Regions from separate parts of the Thioalkalivibrio sp. ALJ1 genome, predicted to be linked through region 2. Evidence: predicted binding sites of a transcription regulator. Region 2 holds the regulator's gene; each other region holds the start of a gene.
The links. The regulator FliA, encoded in region 2, starts transcription of late flagellar genes. The targets are predictions, from matches to a motif close to GCTAAAGTTNNNNNNNNNNCNGCCGATA.
Positions count from the first base shown of each region.

Region 1 (10,007 bases), 240 kb from region 2:
CTGAGATGGGCCACCCTGCCCGCCCCCCACGTGCGGATACGCGCCTGAAACCGACCCGGCAGCAGCTGAGCCTGCTCCCGGCTACCGCGCCCATACCCCGTCCGCCACAGGCGCATAGTGCTCCCGCGGGTGCCCGGATGCGGCAGGAACACTGGATGGCGATCGACCTGCCACACCTGGCGCTGGAGGCACTGGCCCGCGCGGAACCGGGCCATGAGCGACTGCAGCGTCCTCTGTTGGTAGTGGAATCCGCCCCCACTCCGCGGGTGCATGCCGCCAACCGTGCGGCCCTACAGGCAGGTGCTCGCCCCGGCATGGCACTAGGGGATGCACTGGCGGTACTGGATACCCCGGAACTGGTCGAGCATGCCCCGGAGACCCTGCAAGCCCAGCTGGAGATGCTGGCGGGTGTATTGCTGCAGTTCTCCGACCACGTGCACCCGGAACCGGAGGCCCAGCGCATCCTGGTGGAGATCGGACGCAGCCGCCGCCTGTTCGGTGGCCTGGAGGTCCTGCGGGAGCAGATTCAGTCTACCCTGGGTGAACTGGGCTTCCACCCTCGTATCGGCCTGGCACTCAGCCCCGCCGCCGCGCGCCTGCTGGCCCGCACGCGCAACCCCGTAATCGCGGAAGATCCCGAGGCCCTGCGTCGCGTCCTGTCGCCGGTCCTGCTAGACGCGCTGCCACTCGCGGCCACCACCCGCGAGGGCCTGCGGGCCGTAGGCCTGCGCCAGCTCGGCGATCTGCTGCGCCTCTCGCGCCCCGAGTTGGCCCGGCGCCATGGACCGGAACTGCTGGGCCTGCTGGATCGCCTGCTGGCGAGGCGTACGGAGACCCTGCCGCGGTTTGCTCCGCCCCCGGTGCTGGACCTGTCTCTGCGCCTGGACCACGAGATCCACGCCACAACGGCCCTGGCCTTTCCGCTCAAGCGCCTGCTGCGCCAGGCCGAGGCCCAGCTGCGCGGTCTGAACCGCAGTCTGCAGGGGATAACACTGGAGCTCGCGCATCGCGAGGCGCGCACGCGGTTTTCGCTGGAGCGGGGGCAGCCGGGCATACGCACCGACGAATGGCTGTCCCTGTGGCAGACTCGCCTGGAGCGCGAGACCCTGCCGGAGGCGGTCATCGGCCTGCGCCTGTGGGCCACTCGCCTGCTGGACCCGCCGGCCCGGAGCAATAGCCTGCTCGCCGAGGATCCGGCCAGTGCGCCATCGGCGGATCAGGTGCCCACAGTGCTGGCCCGCCTGCGCGCCCGACTGGGCGAACAGGCCGTCGCGCGTCTGGTCAGTCGCCACACACCAAGGCCGGAGGACGGTCAGAGGCCATGGCACGATCTCGCTACCTTGCCGGATCCTGATACCCCAACACCGGCGCAGCAGGTCTGCGGAACCGCGCTCTGGCTGCAGCGCCCCGAACCCATCACTCCCCCCACCCAGCCCCGGTGGCTGGGACGGCTGGAAGACGGCTGGTGGGATCACGGCCAGGATGCGCGCCGTGACTATGCCTGCGCCCAAGATCGCCAGGGTCGCCGGCTGTGGCTGTACTGCTGCCTGCGCAGTGGCCAGTGGTATCGCCAGGGCTACTGGGGCTGAAACGTCGCCCCGACCACGGGTCAGCGGTGATATTCGCCCGCACGCTCCGGCTGGTACTCGACCTCTTCGATCTGCACGTGCATCTGGCCACCACCCGGGCGTGGCCACCCGATCTCGTCACCCTCTGACAGGCCCAGCAGGGCGCTGCCCACCGGTGCCAAGATCGACAACGTACCGCCGCTCTCGTCCACGTCGCGCGGATATACCAGGGTCATCGAAAATTCATCGCCGGATTCGATCACCCGGAACCGGACCCTGGAATTCATCGTGACCACCGAACCCGGGATCGCATGCGAATCCACCACATCCGCGCGGTCCAGCTCGGCCTCCAGGTCCGTCTTGCCCGGAAAGGCATCCGCCGGCAACGATTCCAGCAGCTTGTCCAGGCGTTCCATGTCCGTGGTAGAGACAACGATCTTCGGCTTGTTCACTTTTCACGCTCCAAAATGCAGGACGCGCCTCCGGGGAGACGCGCCAGGCAAAATACGATTCGGGGTATTTCCGGAAACAGGAAATATAGTCCGGAGACTAGCCAAGACCTCGCCAAAAAGCCATAGCGCCCATCACAGCAGCGACACGCACCTGCGCGCTGGTTAGCGGGACCCGAACTCCCGCCACGCCGCGTAGCAGCCGCGCAATACATGGGCAGCATGGTCCCGGATTCTACTGTGACCAACAATCACAGCGACGGCCGCACCAGTAGCGGGACCATCCGAACCGCAAACAACGTGAGCCCTAACAAGGCCGCTACCGCGCCCACCGCCGTCAGCGTCGCGACGCCCAGGATCCACCCCAGCCCCATGCCCACTACGGCGAGATGCACCAGGACTTGCGGCGCCCAGGCCCACACCCAGCCGCCCGCGATCGGGTGGCCGGTAAAGCGCGGCAGCATATGCTCCCCAAGCCCCATGATCAGCAGCAGCAGAAAGCCCAGGGTAAATCCGTGCAGCGCCGCCGGCCGGGCCGCGCCCTCTAGGAAAAAGCCCCCCAGCGGCAGCGCCACCCCCGCGATCAGCAGCCAGACCATCGCCCCCAGCACCGAGGCCCGACTGGAGGGTGACAGGCCCAGCCCTACATGCCGGGCCGCCTTCTGCGTACGCTCCGGGGCGGCGCCCACCAGTCCGGTGGCGGCCGTGCGATCCAGCAGACCGATGTGCTTGAGCTCGCCATCGACCACCACCGCGGGAATCGACCGGATGCGCAGCCGGGTCGCCAGTTCGCGGCCCTCCGGCTGACCCATATCGACCACGGCGAAGTCGATCTGTTTGTCCTCCGACACCTGCCGCCAGACGCGTTCGGCGTCGTGACAGGAGGCGCACCATTCGGACACCAGCAGTTCCACCTTCATGAGTCCGTCTCCCCTCAGTCCGCGCAGCGCATGCAGTGGATGTCGTAGCGGTCGATCCATTGCTTGAGGCCGGCGATCGCCTCGGGACCGGTGTGCAGCCGCTCCAGCGCCTTTTCCGGGTCGTCCGGGCGCATCACCACGACCCAGGCATCGGTGTAGGGTGCGACGTTTACAAGACCGGGATCGGCCTCCACCGCCGGGTTGATGCGCTCGATGATGCCGTCGAACGGGGTCGGGATGCCGCCTGCCCACTTGCCGGACTCCAGACGCGCCACCGGCTTGCCCGCCGCCCGGTGCGAACCCGGCTTGCGAAAACGGAAGTACTGCACCCGCCCGGCCATGGTCTGGGCGGGATCGGTAATCCCGAGGGTAAAGGTCCCGTCGTCCTCCGGACGCACCCAGACATAATCCAGGTCGTAGAACAGGTCACCCGGCAATTCGCAGCCGCTGTATTCCTCGCGTGCCATGCTCAGGCCCCCTTCGGTCCGTAGTGCCGCACGGTCAGCGCGATGTTCACGGCAAACAGGATCATCGCCCCCCAGGCCATCGCACCACCGACCGCGACGGTCGGGTTATGGAACAGCAACCAGCCTGCGACCATCACCCAGAGTCCGACGTTCGCCAAAAGGAACTGCGCGTGCCCCAGACGTTCGGAGAACAACGAGCGCCCTGAAAAACGAGGCAGCACGTGCAGGCCCACGCCGTAGATCATCATGATCACGAATCCCAGCAGCATCAGGTGCCCATGGATGCGCGGCACGTTGCCCGGGATCAGCCCCGGCTGTGCCAGCCAGACAATGCCGAGCAGCCCGCCCAGCAGGGCGTAGATCAGGGCTGCGAGAATGAACATCCGGTTGCGAGGATGCATGGAACGCTCCTTGTCGGGTTTTGCACAGCGTACGTGAAGTTATATTTTGTATATATTGATCGAAATCAAGACGGCCATCAGCCGTTTCCGTAAAAGTCTTGCCTCAAGGTAACTTTCGAGACGCAAAACCCGCAATGGACTTACAACTTCACAAACCCATCCCTGGATTCCAGCAACCTATCGAGCTGCTGCGGGCCTGCCATCGCAGGATCTTCAACTCCCTGGATATCCTGGAGCGCCTGCCGGCACATCTGCAGGACAACGGTGTCGATGAGGAGGCTCGCACTGCGGCGGACCGAATCCTCAAGTATTTCCACGAGGCGGCACCCAACCATCATGCGGATGAAGACGAAGACCTCTTCCCCCTCCTACGGCGCCATTGCGACCACTCCGAAAGCCACCCACAGCTTTGCGAATGGCTGGATCGCCTCACGGCCGAACACACCGAGATCGAGGCCGGCTGGGATCGCCTGGAGCCCGACCTGGAACGCATCGCAAGCGGTGAGCGGGCGGAGCTCACCGGCGCCGCTGCGTGGATCGAGCAATACCGGGTTCACCTCGATCTGGAGGAACGCGCCGTGCTCCCGTTTGCCGAGTATCTGCTGGGGCCGGAGGACCGCCGCGCCATCGGCGCCTCGATGGCTGCTCGCCGTGGCATCCAGCCAACCGCCGATTGAACCCTGACATGGCGGATTTTGTTCTCGATCTTCGCGGGCTGGCCGAACACGCCCATACCCGCGCCTACTACACCCTGCGAGAACTGCGCACCGCACAGGTCTTCGAGGTCTGGCTGGATCAAGAACCGAAGCTGCTGATGGATGCGATCAGCCAGCAACTGCGCCATGCAATCCACTGGCAAACCCTTGCCGAAGGTCCACCGCTTTGGAAGCTCTCGGTGCAGCGCCGCGACGACGTCGCCCCTGTGGATCTAGTGGATCTTCTGGAACGCGATCACCTGCGCATCGACCGCCTGTTCGCCAGCGCCCTGCACAAGGTCAATGCCGGCGACCTCGAGGGGGCCGCACCGGATTTCCACGCCTATGTGGATGGACTGCACCGTCACATCCAGGTGGAGAATGAAATGATCGTGCCGCTCCTCGACCTGCCCCGCAGCCCCAATGGACAGGACCCGACCTCCATCATGCTGCGCGAACACGACGAGATCCTGGAACAGACCACGATGCTGGAGCACGAATTCAGCGAAGGCGTGGACGAAGCCTGGGCGGTGGCCCCGTTCTTCGCTCTGATCTCCGGGGCACTGGCGAAACACGAGGGCCGCGAGGAACAGAACCTGTTCCCACTCTGGAGTCGCGCCCTGCGCGAGCGCCCTGATGAAGCCGCTGAATTACTTGCCAGCGCACAATTAGCGACTGGCGCCACGAATCCAGCGCTTAATCAAGGCCACCAGTGCGCCGCCGGATACCAGGCCCAACAAATAGATCCCGACAATCAACAGCGAGAGCGGCATGGTCACGTGCAGGGCCAGGAAGTTGAGCGTGACCAGACGCAAATTCTGGATCGCGAAAATCGCGACCACAGCGACGAAAAGAAGGATTAGGAACGTGTAGACGTACCGCATTCAGACCTCGCTGGCCAATCGACAAACGTAGAGGTTCCGGTTACGCGAACAGCGCGTCAACCGGGATAGTAACAGCGGCCCTGCAGCGGACAGCCCTCGCAACGCGGCCGCGGTCGGCAACGCTCCTTGCCATGCTCCACGATCAGCGCGTGAAGGTCGTTCAGTGCTGCGACATCGGGGCCCACCTCGGCCTCCACATGGGCGCGCAAGCGATCATAGTGGTCAAGCGCCTGCGGGATTTCCAGGCGCTCGAACAGGCGCCGGGTGTAGGCATCCACCACGAATACGGGCCGGTTGAAGGCATACAGCACGATATCGTCGGCGGTCTCCGGCCCCACGCCCTTCACCGCCAGCAACGCAGCGCGCAGCGCATCGGTCTCAAGCGATGCCAGACCCTCCACACCACCGGCCTCGTCCAGAAATGCCAGCAGGTGGCGCAAACGATCCGCCTTGACGTTGAAATAGCCGCTGGGGCGGATGTACCCGGCCAGTTCCTCCTGGCCCAAGGCCATCAGCCCGTCCGGTGACAGCGCGTCGATGGCGCGCAGATTGGCCAGCGCCTTCTCGACGTTCGTCCAACTGGTGTTCTGTGTCAGTACCGCACCGACCATCACCTCGAACGCGGTATCCGCCGGCCACCACTGCAGGTCGCCATACTCCGCGCGCAAGGTCTCCAGCAGCTCACGAATCCGCATACGGCGCTACCGCTGGCGACGGCCGCCCGGCTTCCCGCCCCCCGTCGGCTTGCTGCCCGAGCGGCCACTTGCGGGCTTTGTGCCCCGCCGTCCGCTGTCCGGCTTGCCGGATTTCTTCGGGGCCGACGAACTCCAGCCATCCTCGCGGGCCGCGCGGCTATTGCGTGACTTGCGCACAGGCGCTTTCTTGCCGGGCTGCCCAGACCGACTGTCCGGGCGCTTATCACGGCGTGGCCCGCCTCGACCGCGCGGTCGCACCGCTTCCGGAATCGGCAACTCCACCGCCTCGTACAGCCCCGCCACCTCACGCGGCTCCAGATTGCGCACAGCGCCGGTCTTCAGGCCCCGCCCAAGGACCACCGGCCCGTAGCGCACCCGGATCAAGCGGCTGACGGTCACCCCGACCGCATCCCACAGGCGTCGTACCAGCCGGTTGCGCCCCTCGCTGACGATCACGTGATACCAGTGATTCGCGCCCTCTCCGCCCTGCTCCTGCAGGCTATCGAACCGCGCCGCACCGTCTTCCAGTTCCACACCCTCGCGCAGCATGGTCAGCGTGGCCTCGGGCACCTCGCCCAATACTCGCACCGCATACTCGCGCTCCATGGCCATGCTCGGGTGCATCAGCCGGTTCGCGAGCTCACCATCGGTGGTGAACAGCAGCAGGCCGGAGGTATTCAGGTCCAGGCGGCCCACACCCACCCAGCGCTGCCCCTTGAGCCGGGGCAGGCTCGCGAACACCGGCCGCCGCCCCTCTGGGTCGGAACGACTGCAGATCTCGCCCACCGGCTTGTGATACACAATCCAGCGATGGGGGTAATCCGGCTGCCGCACTACACGCCCGCGCACGCGGATCACGTCGCCTTCGCCGACCTGGTCGCCCAGCTTCACCGTGCGGTTGTTCACCTGCACTTCGCCGCGCTCGATCCAGCCCTCGATCTCGCGCCGCGAACCAAGCCCCCGCGCCGCAAGGACCTTCTGTACCCGCTCCGACATTCCCGGAACTCCAGCAACTCATTAAGATGGGCGCCACGATACACCAACAGGACGTTGCCATGACCGCTTCCGCGCCGGATACCTCCCCTGTCACCACCCCGCTGAACATCGCCGTCCTGACCGTCTCCGACAGCCGCGAACTGGCGGAGGACCGCTCCGGCGATGCCCTCGTGGAACGCCTCGAGGGTGCCGGCCACCGCCTGGCCGATCGCGGGATCGTGAAGGACGACATCTACGCCATACGCGCGGAGCTCTCGCGCTGGATCGCCGATCCCGAGATCGACGCGGTGATCACCACCGGCGGCACCGGCATCACCGGTCGTGACGGCACCCCGGAGGCCGCCTCGGTGCTGCTGGACAAGACCATCGAGGGCTTCGGCGAGCTGTTCCGCATGCTGTCCTATGAAGAGATCGGCACCTCCAGCCTGCAGTCCCGCGCCCTGTCGGGGGTGGCCAACGGCACCTACCTGTTCGTGCTGCCCGGCTCCACCGGCGCCTGCCGCACCGCCTGGGACCGCATCATCCAGGCCCAACTGGACGACCGCACCATGCCCTGCAACCTGACGATGCTGATGCCGCGCCTGAAAGAGTCCTGAGGGAAATTCGGATTTCACCACGAAGCACACGAAGGTACGAAGAAGGTCAAGGTCAAGAGTGGATTAACCACATAGGACACGGAGTACACGGAGGCGGGTCGAGGCATTTCGGGTGAAGGGCGCGAGCGTCATGGGCGGGAATAGCCCATCTAAAGGGGTTCACCCCCAATGCAGCTCGATGTGTTTGGCACGTACTTCAGCTGCAAGCCAATCAACGACTTTGTCCTGTGCTCCGTGGTGCAACCCGCCCTGGACCTTCTTCGTGCCTTCGTGTGCTTGGTGGTGCTATACGCCCATTGATCACGCATCCAAGTGGGTCTGCAGGCAGTATTCGCGCAAGGCCGCGTGCCACAGCTTGAAGCCCTGAATGCGGGTGAAGTTCTGGCCGGGTGTGTCCAGCAGCCTGTCAATGTAGGCCGGCTGTACAGCCCGCGCTCGCGCAAGCTGGGGATGCCCCGCATGAACTCGTGGAAGTCGCTGCGCACGTGATTTGAGCGCCGACACCGGGAAGTAGCCCTTCGGCGTGGAATTGGCGCACCCCAGCGGGCTGTTTCCTCGCCTCGAGGAAGGCCTCGAGATCCTCATGCCGGCCTACCTCTACGTCGCGATCATCCTGTTGTGGCGCGAGACCCTCCACGGACCCTTCGCAACCTTGTTTCGCAACGAATAAAGCCCGAAGCAGGATGAAGCGCCTCGATTGTCGGGACGCCCGCCCGCACCGGCACGCTGTCAACGGTTGCCACAAGAAAAATTCCTAAAATGCGCTAAAAAAGCCTATAAGCGTGCCGTTACCCCCTGTAGCGGTTGCATCGCAGAGGCGAATCTGCTTGTCGACCGACGAATACAACAGCGATATGGAAGGCCAACGCGATGAGATCCCTGAATCCCCTGTCCAGAGCCGGCTTCGGCACCCGCCTGACGCTGATGATCCTTTCTCTTATCGTAGGCGCGATCCTCATCGTTGCCACCCTCATCTTCTTGCAATACCGGGCCTCCTACACCGACGCGACCATCGACCGGCTTCATGCAATGGGCGAATCCAACGCGCAGTCCTTTACCGAGTGGCTCGTGGGGCGACAGGACGAAATGCGCTATCTGGCAGGTCTCGATGCTGCCCGGGAAATGGAACTCGATGAACTCGAGCACCTGCTCGAGCAGATCGCCTCGCTGCGCGGCGAATACGACACGATCTTTGTCGTGAACGCCGACGGCATGGGCGAGGTAGGAGTGTCCTTCGACGGCCAAGCGCACGTCCTCAGCCGCGAGGAGGCGAACGATTTCAATGTGCCCGACCGGGCATGGTTCCAAAGCGCGATCAGTGGGGAGGACACCTTCTCACGGCCGGTAGTCTCCCGCGCGACGGGCAATCGGGTCAGCACCGTCGCAATCCCGATTGAGGGGGCGGACGGCGAACCCATCGCGGTGATGCGGGGCGCCGTGCAGCTCGACGCAATCTTCGATCGTGTCAACGCAATCGATCTTGGCGAGGGTTCCGAAATCTACCTGGTGGACCACGACCGCCGCCCCGTCACACCCGTTGGTTCAGCCCCCGATACTGACCGGGCGATCGACACTCGTGCCGCACAGGCCATCGCTGCCGGTGACAGCGGCGTTGGCCGATACGAGAACGCGATCGGCACCGCAGTGATCGGCAGCTACACCGACATCCCCCTGCTCGGCTGGGGCCTGCTGATGGAGCTCGACGAAGGGATCGCACTGGCCGAACTGCAACGCGCACTTTGGTTGGTGGTCGGCCTCACTATCGTCATCCTGATCGTTGCCTCGCTGATCAGCCTCGGCGTGATCCGCAACGTCCTGCGCACGCTGGGGGGCGACCCCGCCTACGCCTCGAACATCGTCCGCCAGGTATCGGAAGGCGACATGACCGTCCCGATTCAGCTGCGCAAGGGGGATAACTCCTCGCTGCTTGCGGCCATCGCCACCATGCAGTCCCGCCTGCGCGAATTGATCGGCAACGTCCGCGGACATGCGGAGGAAGTGGCCTCGGCCGCCACCGAGCTTTCGCACATCAACGAAGAAACCGACAAGGGTGTAAACCGTCAGAACGCCCAGCTCAGCGACGCGGCCGCGGCGATCAACGAGATGACTGCAACCGTCGAGGAGGTCGCCCGGAACAGTCAGAGCACGGCAGATGTCGTGCGAGAGACCACGGAACAGGCCCAGAGTGGCCGCAACGTGGTAAGCGCGTCGGTCACCTCGATCAACAAGCTGTCGAACGAGATCCAGAGCACCGCGGAAGTCATCACCGCACTCAAGGGCGACAGCGACAACATCGGCGAGATCCTGCAGGTCATCAACAACGTTGCTGACCAGAC
Region 1 is NZ_KN050684.1:1,864,234-1,874,240, reverse strand. Features, by position in the region: gene imuA (translesion DNA synthesis-associated protein ImuA) at 1-4, shown strand, start outside; gene F462_RS11220 (Y-family DNA polymerase) at 156-1,589, shown strand; gene rnk (nucleoside diphosphate kinase regulator) at 1,610-2,020, opposite strand; gene F462_RS11210 (glutaredoxin family protein) at 2,269-2,937, opposite strand; gene F462_RS11205 (biotin/lipoyl attachment domain-containing protein) at 2,952-3,404, opposite strand; gene F462_RS11200 (hypothetical protein) at 3,407-3,805, opposite strand; gene F462_RS11195 (hemerythrin domain-containing protein) at 3,940-4,482, shown strand; partial or broken gene F462_RS11190 (hemerythrin domain-containing protein) at 4,491-5,195, shown strand; gene F462_RS13500 (LapA family protein) at 5,169-5,384, opposite strand; gene F462_RS11185 (endonuclease III domain-containing protein) at 5,441-6,079, opposite strand; gene rluB (23S rRNA pseudouridine(2605) synthase RluB) at 6,086-7,075, opposite strand; gene moaB (molybdenum cofactor biosynthesis protein B) at 7,135-7,671, shown strand; partial or broken gene F462_RS13680 (N-acetylglutaminylglutamine amidotransferase) at 7,972-8,193, opposite strand; gene F462_RS13850 (hypothetical protein) at 8,195-8,341, shown strand; gene F462_RS11170 (methyl-accepting chemotaxis protein) at 8,542-10,007, shown strand, end outside.
Region 1: F462_RS11170 (methyl-accepting chemotaxis protein) is a predicted target of FliA. The motif match lies at 8,435-8,462, and genes of this name have one in related genera.

Region 2 (10,007 bases):
CCGGTCCGATCTCGGGCAACGGATACACGTGGTCCGACAGCCCCGCCTCGGCAACCGCCGCCGGCATCCCGTACACCACACAGGTCGCGGCATCCTGCGACCACACCTGAGCACCGACCGCCTTCAGAGCACGGGCCCCTTCACGGCCATCCGCACCCATACCGGTCAGCACCACGGCCAGGACCTGCCCCCGCAGGGCATCAACGGCAGAAGCAAACGCCGCGTCCACGCTTGGCTTGTAGATCGTCCCCAGTGGGCTCTCGGAAATACGGACTAGCGTCTGGCTCCCGCGCTCCAGTGTGGTTTGCATACCACCCGGCGCGAGAAGGGCCACACCCGGCTTCAGGACATCACCGTCCTTCGCCTGGCGCACCTCGATATTGCACATTGCATTCAGGCGTTCGGCGAAGGCCGGGGTAAAACTGGCCGGCATGTGTTGCACCAGCAGAATCGGGAGTGGAAAGCTCGCTGGCAGCGGCTTCAGAACTTCCTGCAAGGCGACTGGGCCGCCGGTTGAGGTCCCAATCAGCACCGCCCGCATTTGCCGCAGCGGCGTCTTGGGACGCGTACTGACAACTGGGGGAGCCTGCTTGCGGGCGTCGGCCGCAACCCGGTCGGCCTCTTCCCGGCGCGCGTTGGGCCGGGCCTCGCGAGCAGGCGCACTACTGCCCGGTGCACTCACCGAGCGTGCCCGGCTGCGCGACAAGGAACGCACGCGCCGGCGCAACAGCATGCGCGCGCTGTCTTCGTCACTCGCCATATCGCTGAAGCGCTTGGGCAGGAAATCGACCGCCCCCGCCTCCAGCGCATCCAGGGTCGCCTGCGCACCTTCGGTGGTCAGGCTGGAAAACATCAGGATCGGCCGCGGGTTCTCGGCCATGATCTTGCGCACAGCGGTGATGCCGTCCATTACCGGCATCTCGATATCCATCGTTACCACATCGGGGTCCAGCTCCCGAACCCTGGCAATCGCCTGCTCACCATTCTCGGCTGAACCGACTACTTCTATACCGGAATCGGAATCGAGAATCTCCGCAATTCTTCGACGAAAAAATCCGGAATCATCGACCACCAGGACCTTGATCGGCATCCTCAGCCCTCGCTCGAACGCACCGCGCGGCGCGGCCGACCGGACATCTGCAGCTGCCGCATCAAGATGGTCACCAGGTCCGAGACGTCGAGGATCAGCGCGATTCCACCATCCCCCGTAATGGTTGCCCCCGCGAGGCCCTTCACCCCCTGCAGATTCTGACCGAGAGGCTTAATCACTACCTCTTCCTGTCCCACCAGGTCGTCCACCACCAGCCCCACCTTACGGTCGGCAGTATGCACCACAACCACATGGGCTTCCTTGCTCGGCTCGGGCTCGTGGCCAGGCTTCAGCCAGCGCTTGAGGTAGTGAATCGGGAGCGCGTGCTTGCGCACGATGATGACCTCCTGGTCATCCACGTAGTGCGTCTTGGTCAGATCCAGGTCCAGGATTTCCGAAACCGAGGCCAGTGGGATCGCGAAACGGCGCCCATCCAGAATCACCATCAAGGCCGGCAAAATCGCCAGCGTCAGCGGCAGTTTGACGCGCAGCGTGGTCCCGACACCAATCTCGGACTCAATGTCGATCATGCCGTTGAGTTGCGAGATCTTGGTCTTGACCACGTCCATGCCGACCCCGCGGCCGGAGACATCGGAGATCTCCGTCTTGGTCGAAAAACCAGCCATGAAGATCACGTTGAAGGCCTCGCGATCCGTCATGCGCTCAGCCATGGCGGGCTCCATCAGGCCTTTCTCCACGGCCTTGCGACGCAGGGCATCAGGATCCATGCCACCGCCGTCATCCTTGATCAGGAGTGCAATATGGTCGCCTTCCTGCGCCGCACCCAGCACCACGGTCCCCTTGCGCGGTTTGCCGGCGGCCTCGCGCACCTCCGGGGTCTCGATACCGTGGTCTACTGCATTTCGTACCAAGTGGACCAACGGATCGGAGAGCGCCTCGACCAGGTTTTTGTCGAGGTCGGTATCCTCACCGAAGATCTCCAGTTCGATCTCTTTACCCAGATTGCGCGACAGGTCGCGAATGACTCGGGGGAAGCGATTGAAGACCTTCTTCACCGGCTGCATCCGCGTCTTCATCACCGAGGTCTGCAGATCCGAAGTCACCAGCGCCAACGAACTGATCGCCTTGCCCAACTCGTCGTCGACATGCTGCGAGCGCAGCATACTCAGGCGATTGCGCACCAGCACCAGCTCGCCAACCAGATTCATGATCTCGTCCAGACGCTCGGTGTCGACGCGGACGGAGGTTTCGCCCTGCGGGGCCGAGCGGCCTCCAGCCTCGCCGCCCCCGCCTGCGCGGGCACCACCACCCTGCCCTCCAGAGCCGACCTCCGCTTTGGCAGGCTCTTCGGACGGGGCACTGGGGGCCGGCTCTGGCGTTGCGGGTTCGCGGGGTTCGCTTGTGGACGTCGCCGCAGGACCTTCGCCCCGGGCCTGCAATTCATCCAGCAGATTCTCGAATTCGTCGTCGCTGATCAGGTCGCCGCTCGCAGCGGTATCCACATCACCGTCCGTGCCACCGGCCGGATCGGACTCCGAATCCTTGGCCACGGGTGCGGGCGCAGAGTCCCCATGCAGGGTATCCAGAAGCGCTTCGAACTCGTCGTCTGTGATCTCGTCACCAGCCCCCACCATTCCGTCCGCAGCCGAGTCCTCGGGCTCGGGTTCCGGCTCAGGCTCAGGCTCAGGCTCAGGCTCAGGCTCAGGCTCAGGCTCAGGCTCAGGTTCCGGTTCCGGTTCCGGTTCCGGTTCCGAAGGTGAGGACGGAGCAGCGGCCACATCTTCGTTCTTGGCCATGCGGCGCAGATCTTCGACCAAATCCGCTTCTGCCGGCGTCGGATCGACACCGGAGCGCAGATCCCCGAACATGACGTTCAGGCTATCCAGCACCCGAAGCATGGTGTCCATCAGGTGGCTATCCACCCGACGCTCGCCATTGCGCAACAGATTGAAGACATCTTCGGCGTGGTGACACACGGTCACCAGCGCGTCCAGGCTCAGGAAGCCGGCACCGCCCTTGATCGTATGAAAGCTGCGAAAGACCGCATTCAGAAGCTCCCGGTCGTCCGGGTTTTGCTCCAGGTCAATGAGTTGCTCGTTGAGCCCCTCAAGAAGTTCCCCGGCCTCGATCAGGAAGTCCTGAAGGATTTCGTCGTTGGGGTCGATGGCCATTCAGTCTCTCCAATCCCGTGGCGCCAGTCGCATGAGGGGTGCTGTCAAAAGCCCAGGCTCGACAACAGATCGTCCACCTCGTCCTGTCCTTGAACGACATCTTCGCTGGAATCTTGAGTCTTTGGCACACTCGGGCCATGCCCTTTGCGATTGGCTTCGCGGTCGTCCTTGCTCTGCTCGATGGAGGCCTCGGCCGCCTCCACCTGCTCCATGCGGCCACTGGATAGCCGGATCAGGGAGACCAGGTTCTCCTCCAGGTCTGTCACCAGCTGGATTACACGACGAATGACCTGCCCCGTAATATCCTGATAACTCTGGGCCATCAGCACTTCGGAGAGCAGTCGCCGAAGTTCTTCCGTATCGGTACCGGCCTGGGCAAAGAAGCCATCCAGATCCCGGGCGAAATCCCGGAACTGATCCACCGATAGCTGGCGGTTACGAAACCGTGTCCATTTTTCTGTCAGCTCAGCGGCCTGCTGGCTGAAGGACTCGGCAATGGGAAGACTCGACTCGATCGCATTCATCGTGTCGTGTGCCGCCTGTTCGGTCATCGTGACTACGTAATTCAGGCGTTCCTTCGCATCCGGGATCTCGGCCCGCGTCAGTTCGACCAGTCTCGAGTCGCCGCGGAAGCTCTGCAAGGCCTCGTGGAGGTCTCGAGTCAGTTTGCCCAGTTCATCGAAGAGTTCCCGGTCATAAGGACGCGCCAGGTCCTGGACCAACGCCCGGGCACCCGTGTCGTCACCGGCTTCCAGTCGCTCGACGAGTTTGCGGGCGAGATCGAGCTGTCCGTCACGCGGCGGATGTTCCTGTTCAGTCATGAAAAGCCTCTTGCTGAAACCCCGCCGCCAGGATATGCCTCCCGGCGGTGTTTACAGGCGAACCGGGCCGCTTTGGCGCCAATCCAAAATGGTCCGCTATCGGCACAAACTTATCCTTGTGCCTCAATACGTTCAAAGATTTTATCGATCTTTTCCTTTAGGGTTTCAGCGGTGAACGGCTTGACCACATAGCCGTTCACACCTGCTTCCGCCGCCTCCACGATCTGGTCGCGCTTGGCCTCTGCCGTCACCATCAGCACCGGCATCGACTTCAGATTGGCATCCGCCCGGACGGCCTTGAGCAAATCAATGCCCGGCATGTTGGGCATATTCCAGTCCGTAATGAGGAAGTCGAAGTCACCGTTTTGCAGCATCGGCAACGCGGTACTCCCATCATCGGCTTCCTGGGTATTGTTAAAGCCGAGATCGCGCAAGAGGTTCTTGATAATGCGCCGCATCGTGGAAAAGTCGTCCACGATGAGAATTTTCATTCCCTTGTCCACACGTCACTCCGGGATTCGTAGGGTGGGTTTTAGAATAACTGCAAAGCCGTGCCGTCTTCGAGCCACGACCCCATGCGCGCGCGCAGGCGGATCACCGCCTGACTGCGGATTTGGCTGACACGCGACTCGGTCACGCCCAACACCGCACCGATCTCGCGCAAATTCAGTTCCTCGATGTAGTACAGCGAAAGCACCAGACGCTCGCGTTCTGGCAAGTCGCCCAATGCCTCGGCCAGTTCCTCGCGGAACTCGCCCGCTTCCATATTCCGCGCGGGCGAAGCCTCCTGACCCTCAATCACCCGATCGGCGCCATCATCGCCGCCGCCGAGGTCATCCAGCGCGAACAAATGGGCACCGGCGTGATCCTGGAGCATCTCGTAATACTGATCGATGGGCACTTCCAGCTCCGCCGCAACCTCGCTACCGCGTGCGGCCCGGCCTTCGCGCGCCTCGACCGCCTGAATCGCGGAGGCGATGCGGCGGCTATTGCGATGCACCGAACGCGGCGTCCAGTCACTACGGCGCAATTCGTCAATCATCGCACCGCGAATTCGGATCCCGGCATAGGTCGCGAAAGTGGCGCCCTGGCCGCCCTCAAACTGCCGCGCAGCCTCTAACAAACCGATCATTCCCGCCTGAATCAGGTCATCCACCTGTACCGAGGACGGCAGGCGCGCCATCAAATGATGGGCGATCCGATGCACCAGTTCGATGTGATCTGCAATCAGCCGTTCGTGCCCACCGGATGCGGTGGACGTTGTTTGGTAGCCGGAAAGTCGATTTCGGGTCGCCATCATGCGCTCTGGAGCATTCGTTCCACGAAAAATCCGACGCCTCCGTGGTCACCCTTGCCGACCGGCCAACGATCAACCGTCCGGGCCAGCTCGGCGAAGGCCTTGCCCGCCGGGCTGCCGGGATACTGCTGGACCACCGGCGCGCGTTTCTGCACCGCCTTGCGGAGGTGCTCGTCCACGGGAATATAGCCGGCCAGGTCCAGGACCACCTCCGGCAAATAGTTGCCGCAAACGGTATTCAGTTTCTGCATCAGGCGGTCGGCACTCTCGCGCCCGCTGACCATGTTGGTCACCATGCGGAAACGACGCATGCCGTGGTCCCGGTGCAACACCTTGATTAGGGCGTAGGCATCGGTAATCGATGCGGGTTCGTCACAAACCACCACCAGGGTCTCTTGAACCGCGCGACAGAACGAGGTCACGGACTCCTGCAGCCCTGCTGCGGTATCCACGATCAACACATCCAACGGCTTGCGATAGGCGCTGAAAGCATGGATCAGCCCGGCATGTTCGGCCGGGGTTAGGTTCGCCATCGCGGCGATGCCGGAAGCCGATGGCACCACCTTCACCCCGTCCGGCCCCTGGACCAACACCTCCTCCAGGCTCTCCACCTCGCCGGTCACGAGGTCGTGCAGCGTTCGTTCCGGCCGCAAGCCAAGCAAGAGATCGACATTGGCGAGGCCCAGATCCGCGTCGAACAGCATCACCTCGCGCCCCAGCCGAGCCAGTCCTACCGACAGGTTGACCGAGACATTGGTCTTGCCAACGCCACCCTTGCCGGAGGCGACTGCGATGACCTTCAAGGGTTTGTTAGTGCGTGGCATAACGGCCCTTTCCAACCGGCTGAATCAGTTCCAGGCTCGCGGGTTCGGCACTGGTGACCGGGCGCGGTTGCGAGCGCGCTCGGCGGGGCGGGTCCATCTCCGCCAGGCGCTCGGCGGCCCAGGTCTCGCGGGCGTTTGCTTTAGCCATGGAACCATCCGCGTCGTCATCCAGTGCCAAGTGGGTCAGATGGCCGGTATCCACGCGATGGAAGTCTTCCGCGACGCGTTGGCCATCGCTGACGAATCCCAGCCCCAGATGTTGATCCAGCAGCACTGACAACACCTCACCTAATTGTTCGGCCTCGTCCAGCTTGGTCAACACCAGCGCCGAAGGCTCTGCCTTGCGGAAGGCCTCGAGCACCCGCCGCAGGGTGTTGCCCTGAGTAGTGGCCGAAACCACCAGCCAGCTCTCGGCGCGAATGCTCGGCGGCAGATGTGCAAACAACGACTCCTCTTCCACTGCGTTCGGGGCCTGCCCCGCCGTATCCACCAGAATCAGGTGTCCATCCTCCACCCGCCGGGCCAGGTCACGCAATTCACGCGCATTTTGCAACGCACGTACCGAGACCCCCGCCATCTGGGCAAAGGCCTGCAGCTGCCGCGTCGCGCCGATCCTTTGTGAGTCCAGTGTAACCAGCGTAACCGAATCCGGGCCCATGCGACGGATTTGGCGCAGCGCGATCCGCGCGAGGGTGGTGGTCTTGCCGACACCTGTGGGTCCGACCATTGCCAGCAATCCGCCTTCGTCGAGAATGGTTGGGCGATGCGTCGCGATCGCCCCCGACAAGCGGGCGCGCAGACGCTCCCATGCCTGTTCCGGGGAGCTGTCATCCAGAATGCTACCCGCAAGACTACGTGCCAGGGATTCACTGAAGCCCCGATCCATCAGGCGCGCCTTGCACTCGGCCGCCAGCGGATGGCGCGCAGCCCATCGGGCCTCTTCGCTCTCGGCGTACTGTCGACTCATCAGACTGCGCAGGTCGCGAAGCTCCTGACGCATCGCCTTCAGCTCCGGGTCGGCTGGCCAGGAGCCCCCCCCCTGCTCCGGTGCTCGTTCGGCGGACGGGCGCGCTGGGCTGTTGGAGCGTGTCCTTTCCGGCTCGTGCATCGGCTCGGAGGATTCACCGTCTTCCAGCGCGGCGACCACCTCCAGCCAACCATCGACGCGCCGGCTGGACAGAATCACCGCATCTTCGCCCTGCTGCTCGCGCACCTGACGCATCGCGTCACGCATGTCCCGGGCCCGATATCGTCTGACGTTCATGCTTTATCTCCTGTGCCGCTTGCGCGACGGAACCCTTTTGCTCGTTCTTCGGCACCCGTTCTCAGGCGCTTACCTTCAGGCCGGCTGTTTCTGTGATTCTTCCTGACCCACGGTGGCCACCACTCGAATCCGACGGTTGTCCGGGATCTCGGTGAAGGCCAGCACCGTCAGGCTACGAACCGCGCCGCGCAGCCACCCGGCAATCCAGGACCGGATCTCCGGTGCCACCACCAGGATCGCCGCTTGTCCGGCCATTTCCTGACGACGGGCCGCATCGGCCACCGAACGCTGCAACCGTTCCGCCAGTCCGGGCTCCAATCCAACCGTCCCGCCCGAGCTGCCTTGCAGGGACTTATGCAAGAGCTGTTCCAGCGAGGGGTCCAGTGCGATCAATGGCAGCTCATCCTCCGGTCCTACAAGGTCCTGGACGATCGAACGCGACAATGCGACGCGCACGGCGGCAGTCAAAGCGCCGGGATCCTGACTCTTCACGCCCTCGTCTGCCAGGGTTTCGGCGATCGTTCGCAGATCGCGAATCGAGACCTGCTCGGCCAGCAGGTTCTGCAATACCTTCAGCACGATCGACAGCGACAGAGTCTTGGGAACGAGGTTCTCCACCAGCTTCGGAGAATGCCGGGCCAGCTGGTCCAGCAAATGCTGAGCCTCTTCGTGGCCGATGAGGCGGTGAGCGTTCTCGCGGAACACCTGCGACAGGTGCGTGGCAATCACGGTCGAACAATCCACCACGGTATAGCCCGCCCCCTGGGCCTGGTCCCGATCCGCCGGATCGATCCACAGGGCGTCCAGGTTGAAGGTCGGATCCTTGGTGGGCGTACCCGGCACCGTTCCAAAGACCTCGCCCGGATTGATCGCCAACTCGCGATCGGGGAACACCTCGGCCTCGGCCACGGTGACTCCGAGCAGACTGATGCGATAGGCATTGGGGCTCAGTTCGAGGTTGTCGCGGATATGCACCGGCTGCAGCAGGAAACCCAGTTCCTGCGACAACTTGCGCCGAACCCCCTTGATGCGGCCCATCAGCTGTCCGTCCTGGGTGCGATCCACCAGCGGAATCAAGCGGTAGCCGACCTCCAGGGACACCAGATCCACCGGCGGCACGTCTTCCCAGGTCAGATCGCGATCCTCCGAGCGGGTTGCAGACTCGGACTCCGGTGCGATGCGTTCAACCTCCACCTCGGCCTGGCGGCTCTGCCGCCTGAGCAGGTAGGCCCAACCAAAGATCAGCGCGGCCAGACCCAGAAACACCGCATTCGGCATCCCCGGTACGACGCCCAGTGCGGCAATCACGGCACCCGCGACATACAACACGCGCGGGTTGGAGAACATCTGGCCGTAGACCTGCTGGCCCATGTCCTGGCTGCTGGTCACGCGGGTCACGATGATGGCGGTGGCCGACGACAGGACCAGCGAGGGGATCTGCGCGACCAGGCCATCGCCAATGGTCAACAGCACGTAGTTGGTGGCGGCGTCGCCAAGCGACATCCCGTGCTGCACCGCACCAATGGTCAAGCCACCGATGATGTTGACGAACAGGATCAGGATGCCCGCGATCGCATCCCCGCGAACGAACTTGGAGGCACCGTCCATCGAGCCGTAGAAATCCGCCTCGCTGGCGATCTCTTCGCGGCGCTTGCGCGCCTCTTCCTGGCTGAGGATGCCGGCATTCAGATCGGCATCGATCGCCATCTGCTTGCCAGGCATGGAATCCAGCGTGAAGCGGGCGCTGACCTCGGACACGCGCCCAGCCCCCTTCGTAACGACAACGAAGTTAATAATAATCAGGATCGCAAACACCACCAGGCCGACGGTGTAGTTCCCACCGACCACGAAATCACCAAAGGCCTGAATCACCTTGCCGGCGGCGTCGGTTCCGGTATGCCCCTCCAGCAGGATCACGCGCGTGGATGCGATGTTCAGCGCCAGACGCAGCAGAGTGGCGACCAGCAGAACGGTTGGGAATACGGCAAATTCAAGCGGTCGCGGTGTATACACCGCCACCATGATCACGACCAGCGACAACGCGATGTTGAAGGTGAACAGTACGTCCAATGCCAACGGCGGCAATGGCAGTACCATCATCGAGAGCATCGCGACCAACAGGATCGGCGCGCCCAGCCCCCATTTGCCCACGTTCCCGAGGCGGTCGAAGAAGGCCATTAGCGATTCCTCCGATTACCGCGTTGCTTGTCAGGATCCAGGTAGTCCTCGGGTACCGGCAGGTCACCCGGCATTTCGGCATCCGCGTCGGCGCGCTTGAGCTGGTAGACGTAAGCGAGAATGCGCGCCACCGCCACAAACAGCCCGTTCGGGATCTCCTGATTCAGATCGGTGGTGAAATAGATGGCGCGTGCCACGCGCGGGGCCTCGACACGGATGATCGCGTGCTCATCAGCCACAGCGCGGATCGAGGCCGCCACTTCATCCGCGCCCTTGGCCACGACCTTCGGCGCCGCCATGCGCGAAGCCTCGTAGACAATCGCCACCGCATAGTGAGTCGGGTTGGTGATCACGACGTCGGCCTTGGGCACCTCCTCCATCATCCGGCGCTGCGCCATCTC
Region 2 is NZ_KN050684.1:2,108,590-2,118,596, reverse strand. Features, by position in the region: gene F462_RS12300 (protein-glutamate methylesterase/protein-glutamine glutaminase) at 1-1,090, opposite strand, end outside; gene F462_RS12295 (chemotaxis protein CheA) at 1,093-2,685, opposite strand; partial or broken gene F462_RS14105 (Hpt domain-containing protein) at 2,820-3,222, opposite strand; gene F462_RS12290 (protein phosphatase CheZ) at 3,267-4,043, opposite strand; gene cheY (chemotaxis response regulator CheY) at 4,154-4,534, opposite strand; gene F462_RS12280 (RNA polymerase sigma factor FliA) at 4,576-5,343, opposite strand; gene F462_RS12275 (MinD/ParA family protein) at 5,340-6,164, opposite strand; partial or broken gene flhF (flagellar biosynthesis protein FlhF) at 6,333-7,428, opposite strand; gene flhA (flagellar biosynthesis protein FlhA) at 7,504-9,606, opposite strand; gene flhB (flagellar biosynthesis protein FlhB) at 9,606-10,007, opposite strand, start outside.

Region 3 (10,007 bases), on a different contig from region 2:
TCGACGCCGACTGGTTCGAACTATTTCTCGACTATCCCGATCGCTTCCTGATCGGCAATGACACCTTCAGCCTCGCACGCTGGGAACACTTCACCGTGCTAAAAGACGGCACCCGAGACTGGCTGATGCAGCTCCCCGACAACGTCGCTCGCATGATCGCCTGGGAAAACGGCCAACGCCTCTTCCCCGCTCCGTAAAGCCCACTATTCACCACGAAGTGCACGAAGGCACGAAAAACGGCTGGGCCAAGGTCAATGGCGACTCACAGGAAGACTGGAAGTCGCGAAGGATAGATCGGCCAGAACCGCCCGGGACCCGTTCGAAACGATGGTCCACCAGGCGCACCGATCGCCCCTGTGGGAGCGGGCTTGCCCGCGAAGCCCCCGCCCGCGTGTCCTCTAGCACCGGCCTTCACACCAACCCTCCCCGGCGAGTCCTGCCAGTTCCACTACCTCATCAATCTCTCTTCCGATCTTCCCCACTTCCTGTAGACCGGTCTTCGCCCTTGACCCAGCCCTTCTTCGTGCCTTCGCGCACTCCGTGGCGAATCAACCCCTTCGCCCCCACACGCATGAAAAAGCCCGCCCCCTCGAAACGAGGATGGCGGGCTCGGCTACGGGCATTGGGGCGTGATCAGACCTTGAACTGACCCACGCGCTGCTGCTGCTGCGAAGCCAGCTTGGACAGCTCCTCGGAAGCATTGCGGATCTGTTCCGATCCGGCGGCGGTCTGGTCCAGTACCTCGGTGATATTGGCGACGTTACGGTTGATCTCCTCGGCCACCGTGGACTGTTCCTCCGCGGCGCTGGCGATCTGCGTGTTCATGTCGCTGATACGAGTGACGGACTGGGTAATCGCAATCAGCGACTCGCCGGCAAGGTTCACCTGTTCGACGCTCGCATGCGCCTTAACGCGCCCGTCCTCCATCGCCTGGACCGCCTCGCGGGTACCGTTCTGAACCCGCTCGATCATCTGCTGGATCTCGTGGGTCGAGTCCTGCGTACGACTCGCGAGCGTGCGCACCTCGTCCGCGACCACGGCAAAGCCACGGCCTTGTTCGCCCGCACGCGCCGCCTCGATGGCCGCGTTCAGAGCCAGCAGATTCGTCTGATCCGCGATATCACCGATCACCTCGAGGACCTTATTGATCTGCTCGGCATCCTGCGACAGGCGACTCACCACATCCGCCGCGCTCTCCACCTGCGTGGACAGTCCATTGATCGTGCTGACGGTCTTCTGCACAACCTGCTGGCCAGCAGTGGCGTCCTGGTCCGTGCTGCGCGCGGCAGCGGCGGCATCCGACGCGTTGCGCGCCACTTCCTGGACGGTCGCCGTCATTTCGTTCATTGCGGTGGCAACCTGGTCGGTCTCCGCCTTCTGACGGCGCACCTGCTCGTTGGTCTCCTCGCTCGTCGCGGACAGCTCGGTGGCGGCGGCTGCCACCTGATCGGACCCGGCAGCCACCTGCTGGATCAGCACCCGGATCTTCTCTACGAAATGGTTGAAGGCAATCGAGAGGTCGCCCAGTTCATTCTTTCCGGAAACCTCCGGCTTGCGGGTCAGATCCCCTTCCCCACTGGCGATGTCATTCAGGCGCACCACCGTCTGGCACAACGGATGCACAATGCTGCGAGTCAGGAACCAGGCCAGCAGGGCACCCAGCACGACGGCAAGCGCGCCTACCATCACAACCGTTCCAGTCGCATTGCGGGCCATCGCGACATAGGCACTGCGATCAACCATGAGTTCGAGCACACCGACTGCATCACCGGAAAAGTCCAGCACCGGACGCGCGATGACGGCCATCGGCTCGCCCTGATAGGTGACGTTACGCACCCGTTCCTCGCCTTCCAGCACCCCACGCATCTCCGCATCAGTAAAGGTCGCATCACCCTCAATGGTGCCAGCAAAGCGGGAGAACCGACCGTCGTCGCGCAGGTAGAGTGCAGCCGGGGCGCCCAGCTCTTCAGTGAACTGCTCGAAGAAGGGTTCGCCGAAGGACAAGCCGAACTCAACGGAGCCGACATGCTCGCCGTTTTGGGCGATCGGCACGACACCGCGGATACCCAGGCCTGCCACACCCTCTTCCAGACCCGAGATGGGGGCCTGCCGATCGTTGGTATCCACAACGGTCTGGCGGAAGCCAGACAGATCGTCACCGTAGCGATCCGGGCGATGTACACGCAAGAAAGAGGTCGCCGGCGGGGTATGGAACTGGTATTGACTCACCCCGAAATCGCTGCTGAGCGACTCGAAGCTGGGCACGGTCATCGCGGCCAAGCGTTCCCGGTCGCCATTGGCCATGGCCTCCTCGACATCCGGGATACGTGCGACGGCCTGGGCCATGGCGGTTGCCCGCACGGCTTCCTGATCCAGGCGATCCAGCAACTGCCCGGTTAGGTCGTTCAGCTCACGCTGTTCGGCACGATCTGCCATCGTCCCCAGGGCATTCACCACCACCACCAGGGTCAGCGCCACGGCGAGGACCACCACGCCAATGATGCCCACCATGAGCCGCACGCCAATTCGAATGTTGTTGAACATCTATCCAGTTCCTTCGATCAATCGGATGCCAGTCGGCACCGCGGGAAAGTCAGGTCCGTCACCCCACTAGCGGCGGCGAATGCTAAAACTTGAACCCCGTAGAGCCTTTTTCCCCACAAGAACACCGGGGAGACACCGACCCATGACCGGGCGTAAGCGGCTGGGGAGACACTGATTGAAAGAGCGGGCTCGGCCGGCCGTTGTTGACCAGAAACGGGTGCGCGAACCGCGTTGCGATTCCCTTGTGCAGAATGGCTGCACGGCAGTAACCGCGCATAAAATGTAAGCCAAAGCGACTCGAGCGCAAACCCGCGCGTAAAGCAGCGTCTCCCTATAGCAAAAACGCCTCGGCAAAGACATAGACCGCCAGGCTGATCAGAACCAACGCGACCACCGACAACAGCGCGCCACCGCGCACCATATCCAGCACTCGCAACCGATTGCTGGCGAACACGATGGCATTCGGCGGGGTCGCCACCGGCAGCATGAAAGCCACCGAAGCAGCAAACGCCACGGGTAGTGCGAGCAACAACACGGGCACATCCATGCTCAAGGCGAACGCGGTCACCAGGGGCAGCAACGTAGCCGCCGTCGCGGTGTTACTGGTCACATGACTGAGCGTCATCGTCAGCAAAGCCACGCCGGCCATGATCAAGATGAGTGGCCAGACCTGTGCGACCACCAGCGCATCGGCCGCCAGCGCCGCCAGCCCGCTGGACTCGATCGCCGCCCCCAGGCTCAACCCGCCGCCGACCAGAAGGAGTACACCCCAGGGTAGTTCGCGGGTGTTGTCCCAAGTCAGCAGGCGGCGCTGCTCGCGCGAGCCCGAGGGGATCAGGAACAACAACCCCGCACCCAGAATCGCGATTCCAGCATCAGTCAACGAGATCGGCAGCAGCCCCTCCAGCGATGGCCGGGTCAGCCACGCCAGCGCGACCAGCACGAACACCCCCGCCACCCGTTTCTCCGCCGCCGACCATCGACCGACAGAGGCTCGCTGCTCGTCCAGCAAGCTACGTAGACCGCTCAGCTCCACCCGGTGCACAGGAAACACCCATTGCGTCAGTAGCCACCAGGCCATCGCCAATAGAATCGCGGCCAGCGGCAATCCCAGGGTCATCCATTCCAGAAAACCGATCTCAATCCCGTGCCGGTCCCCAAGATAGGCCGCGGTCAGGGCGTTCGGTGGCGACCCAATGATGGTGGCCATACCGCCGATGTTCGCCGCGAACGCGATCCCCAATAGCAAGGCCAGCGCAGGGCGCCGCGAGGCCACATCCTGCTCTTGCGGCGGGGCACCCCGCTCAATCAGGCCCAGGACGGACAGGGCAATCGGCAGCATCAGCGCCGCGGTCGCGGTATTGCTGACCCACATCGACAGCCCAGCGGTCGCCAGCATGAAGGCCCCGACCAGCATATGCAGACGATTACCGGAGCGCGCCACAATCGCCAGCGCCATGCGCCGGTGCAGGTCCCAGCGTTGCACCGCCAGAGCGATCGCAAACCCGCCCATAAAGAGAAAGATGATGGGGTTGGCATAGGGGGCGGTCGCCGACTCCATCGACGTGATGTCGAGGATCGGCAGGATCGCGATCGGCAGCAACGCCGTCACCGGCAACGGCAAAGCCTCGCTAATCCACCAGATCGCCATGAACAGAGTCAGCCCCAGCACCCACCAGGCGGCGGGATCGAAGCCTGCCGGTGCCGGCGCTATCAGGAACAGCGCGAAGATCAGTGGCCCAAGCAGCAACCCGAACCGGCCGCGCCAGTTCACCGGCGTTTTTCCAGGCAACTCCGCCTGGTCCGGCTGCGTACTATCGTCACGATCGGCCATCTACCTCGTCTTTCAGGCGATCAGGGATTCGAAAAACCACTGAAGAAACACTAATCGAGAACAGTTTTCCCCCCATTACAAGACCGAGCGGAATCATCGGAAATTGCATCGCTTGGGCAAGGTGACTATCGTTGTCGAGTTCGGTGGCGGTCCTGCTTCGGGGCGCGCCGCCACGCAGTTTCTCACGACACAGCACAAGGAGTCTTTCATGGCCTACGAACTGCCCGAACTGCCCTATGCCAAGAACGCACTGGAGCCGCACATCTCCGCCGAAACGCTGGAATACCATCACGACAAGCACCACGCGACCTACGTGACCAAGCTGAACGGCCTGCTGCCGGGTTCCGAGTTCGAGAATGCCTCGCTGGAAGACCTCATCAAGAAGGCCCCCGCCGGCGGCATCTTCAATAACGGTGCCCAGGTCTGGAACCACACCTTCTACTTCAACTGCATGGCCCCGAATGCCGGCGGCGAGCCGTCCGGCAAGGTGGCTGATGCGATCAACAGCGCCTTCGGTTCGTTCGACGCCTTCAAGGAGAAGTTCAACGAATCCGCGGTCGGCAACTTCGGCTCGGGCTGGACCTGGCTGGTACAGAACAGCGATGGTTCCGTCGAAATCGTGAACACCTCCAACGCCGCCAACCCGATGCGCGACGGCAAGACCCCGCTGCTGACCTGCGACGTCTGGGAACACGCCTACTACATCGACTACCGCAACGCGCGCCCGAAGTACCTGGAAAACTTCTGGGCCGTGGTGAACTGGGACTTTGTTGCCCAGCAGATGAAGTAACGCCCCAAGCGGCTTACACTAGGCGTGTTCGGCCGCATGACGCGGCTACGCCTTTCATCGAGCCGGCGGTCCTCCGCCGGCTCTTTGGTTTTGGAGAAACCCATGAATGATGCCCTGCAGAACACCTACAACCGCCTGCCGATCGCATTCGCACGCGGTGAAGGCGCCTGGCTGTGGGATACCGAGGGCAACCGCTATCTGGACACGCTCTCTGGCATCGCCGTGTGCGGGCTGGGCCACGCCCACCCCAAGGTGGCGCATGCCGTCTGCGACCAGGCCAACACGCTGGTCCATACCTCTAACCTCTACCGCATCCCGCTACAGGAGCAACTGGCCCGGCGCCTGTGCGCCCTGTCAGGCATGGACCGCGCCTTCTTCTGCAACTCCGGGGCGGAAGCCAACGAGGCGGCGATCAAGCTCGCGCGTCTGCATGGCCGCGCCAAGGGCATTAGCACGCCGAAGATCATCGTGATGGAAGGCAGCTTCCACGGCCGCACCATGGCCACGCTGTCCGCCACCGGGAACGCCAAAATCCGCGAGGGTTTCGAGCCACTAGTGGAAGGCTTCGTGCACGTCCCGCACGGGGATGCGGCCGCCGTCGAGGCCCTGGCCGAAGACCCCGACGTGGTCGCCATCCTGGTCGAGCCGGTTACCGGCGAAGGCGGCATCCATGTCCCGCCGCCCGGTTACCTGCGTCAGCTGCGCGACCTGGCGGACCGCAAGGAATGGTTGCTGATGCTGGACGAGATCCAGGCCGGCATCGGCCGCACTGGATACTGGTTCGCCTTCCAGCACGAGGGCATCACCCCGGACGTACTGAGCCTGGCCAAGGGCCTCGGTAACGGCATCCCGATCGGCGCCAACCTGGTGGCCGGCGCGGCCCGCGAGCTGTTCAACCCAGGCATGCATGGCACCACCTTCGGCGGCAACCCGCTGGTCTGTCGCGCGGCCCTGGCCGTGCTCGATGTGATGCAGGACGAGGCCCTGTGCGAGCAGGCCGCACGCCAGGGCGAGCTGCTCCTGCAACGCCTGCGCCAGCGTCTGGAGGACCACACGGGCGTGGTGGCCGTACGCGGACGCGGCCTGATGATCGGGGTCGAACTCGACCGTCCCGCAGGCGAACTGGTCATGGCGGCCCTGGAACGGGGCCTGGTCCTCAACGTCACCGCCGGGTCTGTCATCCGCCTGCTCCCGCCGCTGATCATCGACGACGAGCAGGTCGAACAGATCGCCATAACCGTCTCCGACCTGGTGGACGCCTTTCTGACGTCCAAACCCGTCAATGAGGTCTCTGCATGAACCCACGTCACTATCTCTCGTTCCTCGATCTCTCCGGAGACGAAACCCGTGCCCTGCTGCAGCGGGCCATCGAGCTCAAGCAGCAACTGAAGAGCGGCGAGCATCACGACGACCTGCTGCGCGGCAAAACCCTGGGCATGATCTTCGAGAAATCCTCGACCCGGACCCGGGTGTCATTCGAAGTGGGCATGCAGCAACTGGGTGGGAATGCCCTATTCCTGTCCCCACGCGACACTCAGCTAGGCCGCGGCGAGCCGATTGAGGACACCGCCCGAGTGCTGTCGCGCATGGTCGACTGCGTGATGATCCGCACCTACGAGCACGAGAAGCTCGAACTGTTCGCCAAACACTCGTCCGTGCCCGTGATCAATGGCCTGACCGACCTGGAACACCCGGCTCAGCTGCTGGCAGACCTGCAAACGTACTTCGAGCACCGCGGCGACATTCGCGGCAAACGCGTGGCCTGGATCGGTGACGGCAACAACATGTGTCACAGCTACATGTACGCGGCGCGTTCGCTGGACTTCCAGCTAGTCGCCGCCTGCCCAGAGGGCTACGACCCGGAACCCAGCGTGGTCGACACCACCCAGAGCCATTTCGAGCTGACGCGAGATGCCCGCGCCGCCGCCGAGGGCGCGGACCTGGTCGTCACCGATGTCTGGGCCAGCATGGGTCAGGAACAGGAAAAGAGCGCCCGCCGCCGGGCCTTCTCCGGCTTCTTCGTGGATGCGGACCTGATGCAGCTGGCCAACGACGACGCCCTGTTCATGCACTGCCTCCCCGCGCACCGCGAGGAAGAGGTCTCCACCGAGGTCCTCGAAGGCCCGCAAAGCGTCGTCTGGGACGAGGCCGAAAACCGCCTCCACGCCCAAAAGGCCCTCCTCGAATTCCTCGTCACCCTCAACGCCGGCTAGCGCGGGTCGTAAGGGCGAAAAGCGTTAACAGGAAGATGGGAAGTTAGAAAGGGTTATTGGTGATTTGGCATCCCCGGCGGGGCGGCTAGCATCGCGCGGTGGGCGAAATCTCGGCCCCACAATCAAAACCTTCCAGTCTTCCCATCTTCCTGTGAAACGCCCTTGACCCGGGCCTTCAGGCAGGGGCACGGCGGCGGGCGTGGTTACGCCGGCGGGTCTGCCAGCGGTAGACGACGCGCCAGCCGAGCAGGAAGGTGAGGATGGCGGCGTACAGGGCGACCTCGGCATAGTCGGCTCGGGCCAGCCACAGAAAGTGCAGCACCGCCAGCACGCCGGCCACGTAGACGCCTCGGTGCAACCAGACCCATTTCTTCTTGAGCCAGCGCTGCGCGGCATTGGTGGACGTGACGGCGAGCACCAGAAGGATCAACCAGGCGGCAAACCCCACCATCACGAACGGACGTTCGGTGAGGTCGTAGAGCACCAGCTCCCAGTCGAAAAACAGATCCACCCCCAGCCAGATCAGGGCGTGGGCGGTCACATAGCCAAATGCCACCAACCCCAGCATCCGGCGCAGGCGCACGATCCAGGCGAGCCCGGTCATCTGCCGTAGTGGGGTCACCGAGAGCGCAATCAGCAGCGCGATCATGGCGTGCGTGCCGGAAAGCTCCAGTAATTTCTCAATCGGATTGACGCCTAAGCCACCCAACAGTCCAAGCGCGCGCATGCCGATCCAGATGGCCGGGACCAGCGATAGCAGCAGCACCGCGGTCCACACGCCTCTGGGCGGCTGCGCGCGCTGGCGCCGCGAAGCGGTCACACGAGCCTCCTCAGGGTGGGCCCCATCAGAAATGCTCGCGCAGATCCATGCCATCGTACAACGACGCTACCTCGTCCCCGTAGCCGTTGAACATCTCGGTTCGGCGGCGACGGAACTCGCCAATGCGCCGCTCGGTGCGTTGCGACCAGCGCGGGTGGTCCACGTCCGGGTTCACGTTGCTATAGAAACCGTATTCATCCGGCTGCGCCTGATTCCAAAGGGTCGGCGGTTCCTCCTCGACAAACCGGATGTGCTGGATCGACTTGATGCTCTTGAAGCCGTACTTCCACGGCACTACCAGCCGGATCGGGGCCCCGTTCTGGTTAGGCAATACCTCTTCGTACAGGCCCACGGACAGGATCGTCAGCGGATGCATTGCCTCGTCCAGGCGTAGCCCTTCCGTGTAAGGCCACTCCAGCCCACCGGAAGCTCTGGGGCGCCGACGTTGACCCCGCAAGTTGTCCGGGTCGTAGATGCTCTCGAAGGCGACATAACGCGCCCCGGCACCTGGCTTCGCCTTCTCGATGATGCGATTCAGCTCAAAGCCGATCCACGGGATCACCATGGACCAGCCCTCGACACAGCGCATGCGATAGATCCGCTCTTCCAGCGACCACGGGTTGATGAAGTCCTCCACTGCATACTCGCCCGGATTGTCACAAAGGCCGTCCACCGTGATCGTCCACGGGTCCGTCTTCAGCTGGTCGGCGTACGTCTTCGGATCACTCTTGCCGGGTCCCATCTCGAAGAAATTGTTGTAGCTAGTAATCTCATCAAGCGAGGTCTTCGACTCGTCCGTGGAGAAATCACCGGGCTCGAATTCCAGCTCGTAGCCACGCAGCGCGGCCGCCGCCGGCGCACTCATCCCGAGTCCACCCAGCGCCAACCCGGCTCCCAACCCGATACTGGTCCGCAGAAATTCGCGCCGGCGGGCGTAGACCTCCCTTGGGGTGACCTCACTATGGGAACATTCGGAACGATGTCGGGTGCGGATCAACATGGCCTGCCCTCACGACTGTTCGGTGGCGGCGGAAAGCGTCGCCATTCGTGCACGATGGACCAGAACCGCGCCCGTGAGTTCGGCACCAGGACCCTATAAAGCGAACTACTGAACAATAAGAATTTTCTGCTTGCGAACCGGCCGGAAGACTTTATAAGACTTTTCTGATACCGCAGTCCGGGATGGCCCGGCCGGCTTGTCAGGAGACCCAACAATGGACCCGACGATCGACTTCTCGGCCGATGGCGCTGACGAGATCGCCAGCCTGTTCGAAGATCAGCTCGTCAACGACCGCGGCCCGGCCCGTCACGCCGCCCGCCGTACCCTCGAACGCCTGATGGAAGAACGCGCCCTGCGCGCCCACCTCCAGGACGACTTCGACCTCGACACCCCCCACGAGACGATGGACTGGTAGCGCCCGGGTGGGCCCGGGTGGCCCCGCGCCACCCTTCTCCTGCAAGCCGCCCTACTCCACCACAGAGAGCACAGAGGACACAGAGAAAAGCCCAGTCAAAAGCGAAAAGCATCCACAGGAAGATGGGAAGACCTAAAGGGGTTGTTTCGGTGCGTTGCGATGCGACATCGGCGTCAGGATCGTCGCTCGCGCGCAGGGGATACTCAAGCGCCCCAAAACAACTCTTCCCGGCTTCGCGTCTTCCTGTTAGCCGCTTTTGATCGGGTTTTTATCCGTGCCCTCTGTGGTCAAAACGCCTTAGTCCCCCTCGTACCCCGTCAACTCCACAAACCCCCGGCCAATGGGCTTACCATCCGGGCCGAGGATATCCACCGCCCCTTCCCAGTAGCGG
Region 3 is NZ_JQIW01000003.1:105,408-115,414, reverse strand. Features, by position in the region: gene F462_RS00435 (amidohydrolase family protein) at 1-197, shown strand, start outside; gene F462_RS00430 (methyl-accepting chemotaxis protein) at 634-2,544, opposite strand; gene F462_RS00425 (SLC13 family permease) at 2,876-4,378, opposite strand; gene F462_RS00420 (superoxide dismutase) at 4,587-5,168, shown strand; gene F462_RS00415 (acetylornithine transaminase) at 5,271-6,467, shown strand; gene argF (ornithine carbamoyltransferase) at 6,464-7,381, shown strand; gene F462_RS00405 (protein-methionine-sulfoxide reductase heme-binding subunit MsrQ) at 7,557-8,201, opposite strand; gene msrP (protein-methionine-sulfoxide reductase catalytic subunit MsrP) at 8,227-9,201, opposite strand; gene F462_RS00395 (PA3496 family putative envelope integrity protein) at 9,416-9,616, shown strand; gene F462_RS00390 (lipocalin-like domain-containing protein) at 9,914-10,007, opposite strand, start outside.
Region 3: F462_RS00430 (methyl-accepting chemotaxis protein) is a predicted target of FliA. The motif match lies at 2,612-2,639, and genes of this name have one in related genera.